DNA from 2 places in the Listeria grandensis genome. Region 2 is predicted to be linked to the other one. Evidence: predicted binding sites of a transcription regulator. Region 2 holds the regulator's gene; the other holds the start of a gene.

Region 1 (3,437 bases), 130 kb from region 2:
CGAGTGTACGAATATTACGGCCTTCACGCCCAATAATTCGACCCTTCATCTCATCATTTGGTAGATTCACAACGCTTACTGTTGTTTCGGCAACATGATCTGCTGCAGAGCGTTGAATCGCTAGAGAAAGAATGTTCTTCGCTTTCTTATCTGCTTCTTCCTTTGCCCGAGTTTCAGATTCTTTTACCATTACGGCTGTATCATGTGTTAACTCTTCTTCTACTTGGCTCAAGATAACATTCTTCGCCTCGTCTTTTGTAAGGGCAGATATTCTTTCTAGCTCTACTTGTTGTTTTTCGATCATCTCTTCAACTGTGCTTTCCTTTTCTTCAATATGTTGTTGACGTTTACTGATACTCTCCTCTTTTCTTTCAAGAGTTGCTTCCCTTTTACTTAAAGAAGTATCTTTTCTGTCGAGGTTTTCCTCCCTTTGCAATAAGCGATTTTCTGATTTTTGTAGTTCCCCTCTTCGCCCACGAAGTTCATTTTCGATTTCAGTACGTAACTTATGATTCTCCTCTTTTCCTTCAAGCAATGCTTCTTTCTTCATGGTTTCTGCTTCTTTTTTAGCGTCTTCCGTGATTAATTCAGCCGTACTTCTGGCAGCTGCCAATTTCCGTTCGGAGCTTGATTTATAAATTAGAGAACCAACAACCAGACCGACGATCAAGAAAAGCAAGCTGGAGATGATTGTGATTACGAGTTCCATCCTTACACCTCCTTTGCTATTCAATTCTTTTTAATGGTTATGTCGGTTGCCAGAAATATTCCTGACACGCGTGTATTTTTTCATTTTTAAATGTAAAATATACAATTTAATTCTATAGGTCAATCCATCTATTGTCAAGGAAAGCGCTAAGATGTAAACGGAATCAAAAAAAACTTCACTAAATTAAGAGATTATATCAAAAAAGCCACCCAGTCATCACGCGATTGGGTGGCTTTTCTTCGCTTCTTTTATTTATCTTCATCAAGTAAATCGATTTCTTCTGGTAAAGCGTCTTCTGTAAAGTTAGGTTTTACATCGATTTCGTATTCTTGACGAACACGTTTGGAAATTTCATCACGAATTTCAGGATGCTCTTTCAAATATTGTTTAGCATTCTCGCGACCTTGACCGATGCGTTCTTCATTATAAGAATACCATGAACCACTCTTATTGATTACATCAATTTCTGACGCCATATCAACAAGTTCACCTTCGCGCGAAATACCTTGGCCATACATAACATCCACTTCAGCAACACGGAACGGTGGTGCTACTTTGTTTTTGACTACTTTAATCTTGGTTTTATTACCAATAACATCTGTACCTTGTTTCAACTGTTCTGCACGTCTTACTTCTAGACGAACAGTCGAATAGAATTTCAACGCGCGTCCACCTGGTGTTATTTCAGGGTTACCAAACATAACACCTACTTTTTCACGAATTTGGTTAATGAAAATCGCAATGGTTTTGGATTTATTGATAGCACCAGATAGTTTACGCAGTGCTTGGGACATCAATCGCGCTTGTAAACCGACATGAGAATCTCCCATTTCACCTTCGATTTCAGCACGTGGCACAAGTGCTGCTACGGAATCGATAACTAGGATATCAACGGCACCACTACGAACTAACGCCTCTGCTATTTCTAGCGCTTGTTCTCCTGTATCTGGTTGCGATAATAGTAGTTCATCAATGTTAACGCCTAAGTTCTTCGCATAAGCTGGGTCTAGCGCGTGCTCAGCATCAATAAATGCGGCTGTCCCACCTTGTGCTTGCACCTCTGCAATCGCGTGTAGCGCAACGGTTGTTTTACCTGAGCTTTCTGGTCCGTATACTTCGATAATACGCCCACGTGGATAACCACCGACTCCTAATGCAATATCAAGTGCTAATGAACCACTGGATATTGTAGAAATATTGTGGTCTGATTGTTCCCCTAACTTCATAATGGAACCTTTACCGAATTGTTTCTCAATTTGTTTTAACGCCTGATCTAAGGCCGCTTGACGATCACTCACATTATTGCCTCCTAGTCTTTATCTATAATATCTAATCCATAAAAACAATCTTCAACGTATGCATCAACTTGCACGCTTCCTTGTGATAGAAGTGACGTGTTGATTTACGGTCTGTTTTTATTGCCTATAGATACTATACCTTATTTTTTTAAGATACACAAGCAAAAAGCGAATATTTGTTCGTATTTTTTTATTGCTCGCCATTTTCATCTCATACTGATCAAATTCGCTTCCTCGCCATGCCTTTATTATAGCGGGTTTACAAGGTTTCGTCTAACCTTTTTTTATCCCTATTGGATCAAGTTTTAACCCCTTATTTCTCACTTTTCTCTAATTTTTCATCCAAAAAAGCTTTAATCAGCGCAAAACCCTCTTTTACAGCTCGGCGACGATTGTAATTGCGATCTCGGTTGAATGTATAGCGATAGGCAAGCGTGGGATAGTCTACAACGCTTAGACCGATCCAAACAGTGCCAACTGGATGACCTTCTAATGATTTTGGACCTGCTACACCGGTAAAGCTAATTCCTATATCTGTCTTGCATAATTTCCGAATGTTATCTGCCATCTCCATTGCACAAGCTTGGCTGACAACGCCTTCTTGTTCCATCGTTTCTGTGGAGACGTGTAGTAACTCATGTTTCATTTCATTACTATATGTGACCATCCCACCTTTAAAAATCTTAGAAATTCCTGTTGTGCCACCTAATTCCGCTTGAAATAAGCCAGCTGTGAGGCTCTCAGCTGCTGAAATAGTCATGTTGGCATCCATAAGCTGCTGAATCACTAAATCAACGAGGGTGACCTCTCCAGAGCCGTATATGTATGCTCCGTCCCGCTTAATGATTTCTTCTTCTGATGTTGCAATAAGCTGTAAAGCCTCTTCTCTTGTTTTTGCAGAAGCTGTCAGCCGAATCACGACTTCATTTTCGCCCGCATAGGTCGCAATCGTTGGGTTTGTCTGTGTAGCAATTAAGTCTTTCAGGTCATCTGCTAGTTTGGATTCACCAATGCCGAAAAAACGTAATATCTTGGATTCTAATACAATTTCGTGCTCGCTATTTTTTAGTAACAGCAGTTTCGCATATTTTGTAAACATCGGTTGCATTTCTGAAGGAGGGCCAGGTAGTAAAACATAGGTGTGGGAATCGGTTTCTAAAAACATGCCAGCTGCAAAGCCGAATTCGTTTGATAACACATGCGATCCTTCAATGATCTCTGCTTGACGCTTGTTGTTTTCTGACATTTTGTCATTTCTTGCCGCAAAAAAGCTTTCAATTTTGGATAAATGGTCTGTGTCATAAATAATTCCTTTTGTTAAATATGATGCTAAAACTTGTTTCGTAATGTCGTCTTCTGTTGGGCCTAAACCACCCGTGAAAATCAAAATATCGCTTCGTTTTTCGGCGATTTTAATCACTTTTTTCAAG
Region 2 (3,437 bases):
GATTCCGAAAAGATTTAATATATTCTTGTCGTAATGCATCTTGTTCTAACTTCTCTTCCACCGTCAGTATTCCCGCCTTCTTTTTGCGAGACAATTCATTAATCCGGTCTATTTTTTTCTTTTCTAGCATAATTCTCCTCCTTGCGTCTTGACTTCCATCCTATACAGAAACTTCTGGCTCTTCTTTTATAGATAAATCAGAAGTACATTGCGAACATTTTGTTGCTTGTTCTGGAATAGCCGATAAACAATAAGGGCATTCTTTCGTCGCTGGCTTCTTCGGCTCCAGAGGTATGTACTTCGAAACCAATTTAATAATCAAAAATACAGAAAAAGCAATAATTAGGAAACTAATAACGTTATTAATAAACATCCCATAATTAATGGTAGGCGCTCCAGCCGCTTGTGCTGCTTTTAAAGTATCATAGTGCGCCCCGTTCAAACTAATAAACAGATTTGTAAAATCCACATTCCCTATCAACAAACCTAGCGGGGGCATAATAATATCATTCACAAGCGAGTTTACAATACTTGTAAACGCAGCTCCGATGACAATACCAATCGCCATACCTAAAGCATTTCCTTTCGAAATAAATGCTTTAAACTCTTTAAACATCCAAAAACCTCTTTTCTATCATTGTCACCGCTTATTTTACATGAAAAGGCAGGTTTTTTAAAGTATTGTGCACTAACTATTTATCTGCTAATTGGATGGAGCTATCTATGTCTGAGTTCATCCTTTTTACAGGAATTGTAACCATTTCGCCCGCTGTTAACTTACCATCGATGATTTGGTTCTCTTTCTCCACCCATGCGACAAATTCTTGCTTACTCATCTTATACTTACCAGCATACTCATCCGCTAGTCCCCAAATCGAATCCCCACTAGCAACACTGACCTCGTTATAGTCAGATTCCGCCTGATTCACAGTTACTATCAATAACACAGCGCCTAAAACAAAACATGTAATAATAAAAATAATAGCAATATAATACCGATCCCAAATTGTTTTTAAAGTCATCGTTTATCCCTCCAAAAGAATATATGTTCGCTTTTTATTCATTATAGAACACTCGTTCTGTTATGTCAATAAAAAAAACGAACAATTGTTTGCATATCCAAAAAAACTTTGATATACTGGGATTAATAAAAGAAGTAATGAAAGAGTGAACGGGGTGAAACAAATGAAATTATCAAAACGGCAACAAGATATCTATGACTTTATCAAGTCAGAAGTAAAAGACAAAGGCTATCCACCTTCCGTACGTGAAATCGGTGAAGCAGTTGGTTTAGCTTCTAGTTCGACCGTTCATGGACATTTAGCACGACTTGAAGGGAAAGGTCTGATAAGGAGAGATCCTACAAAGCCTAGAGCTATTGAAATTTTGTCATTGGAAGACGACATAGCGACCCCACATGTTATTAATGTTCCTATAATTGGTAAAGTAACAGCAGGAATACCTATTACTGCCGTTGAGAATATCGATGAATATTTTCCACTACCTGAGTATATGGCTAACGGTGAAACAGAGATTTTCATGTTAGAAATCGATGGTGAAAGTATGATTAACGCTGGAATTCTAAATGGTGACAAAGTTATCGTAAGACAGCAAAATTCTGCTAATAACGGCGAAATTGTTGTTGCTATGACGGATGATAATGAAGCAACGTGCAAGCGGTTTTTCAGAGAATCTAGCCATTTCCGATTACAGCCTGAGAATGACTCCATGAAACCTTTACTGCTTAGAAACGTATCTATACTCGGAAAAGTGATCGGTTTATACCGCGACATTCGTTAAGGCCAAGTCAAAAGAGCTTTTCCCACCACGGTGGGAAAAGCTCTTTTTGTACTTTCTATTAATATATTTCCATATATTGATCGCGTTCCCATTGATGGACCGCTGTTCTAAACATGTCACATTCAATGATTTTCGCCTCTACAAAGTGCTCTAAAATGTGTTCACCTAAGCCATCCACAATAACCTCATCGTTAACAAGTTCTTTCAATGCAAGTGCCAAGCTTTCTGGAAGATCATAAATTCCATGCGCGTGACGCTCTTCTTCATTCATACCATAAATATTACGATCTACTGGTTTTGGCGGCGTCAATTTGTTCTTAATACCATCTAAGCCAGCACGTAATAATACAGCCATTGCTAAGTACGGATTCGCTGCTGGATCGACACTACGAAGCTCCAAGCGAGTACTTAAACCACGTGAACTTGGAACACGAACAAGAGGGCTACGATTTTTCCCTGACCATGCAATGTAACAAGGCGCCTCATAACCTGGCACTAGACGCTTAAACGAATTGACCGTTGGATTAGTTACAGCTGTATAGCCTTGTGCATGCTTCAACATACCCGCCAAGAATTGGTAAGCTGTTTCGCTTAGTTGCTCTTCTCCGTTTTCATCAAAGAAAGCATTGCCAGATTCATTGAATAAGGACATATTGAAATGCATTCCAGAGCCGTTGACACCAAATAATGGTTTCGGCATAAACGTTGCATGCAAGCCGTGTTTACGAGCAATTGTTTTTACGACTAATTTGAATGTTTGGATATTATCACAAGCAGTGACCGCATCCTCATATTTGAAATCAATTTCGTGTTGACCAGGTGCAACTTCATGATGGCTCGCTTCAATTTCAAAGCCCATTTCTTCTAACTCTAACACGATGTCACGACGACAATTTTCGCCTAAATCAGTTGGCGCCAAGTCGAAATAACCGGCATTATCATTCAATTCTAGCGTTGGTTTCCCTTTCTCATCCAACTTGAATAAGAAAAATTCGGGCTCTGGTCCTAAGTTAAAATCTGTAAATCCTAAATCATGCATTTCGGCTAATACACGTTTTAAGTTAGCACGAGGATCTCCCGCAAAAATCGTTCCGTCTGGATTATAAATATCACAAATAAGTCTTGCTACTTTCCCTTTCTCCGCTGTCCATGGGAATACTACCCACGTCGCAAGGTCTGGGAATAAGTACATATCCGATTCTTCAATACGGACAAAACCTTCAATAGAGGAACCATCAAACATCATCTTATTATCCAATGCTTTACCTAGTTGGCTCACCGGAATTTCCACGTTTTTAATAATTCCTAGGATATCCGTGAATTGCAAGCGGATGAATTTCACATTTTGTTCGTCTGCGAAGCGAAAAATGTCTTCTTTAGTATACGATGTCGTCATAATTAAATCCTCCCAATAATTGATATTATATAAACTTTTTAAAAGTAAATATCGTGTGTCAAAATCTCGGTAATTGCTGTTTCCCAGAAGCATCTTGTTTCACAAAACGGCCTGCTTGTTGCATTTCTTTTCGTAAAATCTTACGCACATCCTCATCGGTGAGCGGTGACTTTTGTTCCTCTTGCTGCATTTGGTACATTTTCTTAATTCCCGCAATATTCAGACCATCATTTAAGTAGTC

The links. Region 2 encodes LexA, which represses DNA repair genes until DNA is damaged. Its sites were predicted from a motif close to CGAACATATGTTCG; they were not measured.
Region 1: a site for LexA is predicted at 2,177-2,190, ahead of recA (recombinase RecA). Genes of this name have one in related genera too.

The regions. Positions count from the first base shown of each region.
Region 1 is NZ_JAASUG010000002.1:30,595-34,031, forward strand. Features, by position in the region: gene rny (ribonuclease Y) at 1-709, opposite strand, end outside; gene recA (recombinase RecA) at 958-2,007, opposite strand; gene HCJ54_RS02790 (competence/damage-inducible protein A) at 2,321-3,437, opposite strand, start outside.
Region 2 is NZ_JAASUG010000002.1:158,272-161,708, forward strand. Features, by position in the region: gene HCJ54_RS03365 (DUF896 domain-containing protein) at 1-130, opposite strand, end outside; gene mscL (large conductance mechanosensitive channel protein MscL) at 161-616, opposite strand; gene yneA (cell division suppressor protein YneA) at 693-1,022, opposite strand; gene lexA (transcriptional repressor LexA) at 1,186-1,800, shown strand; gene glnA (type I glutamate--ammonia ligase) at 1,859-3,196, opposite strand; gene HCJ54_RS03390 (MerR family transcriptional regulator) at 3,255-3,437, opposite strand, start outside.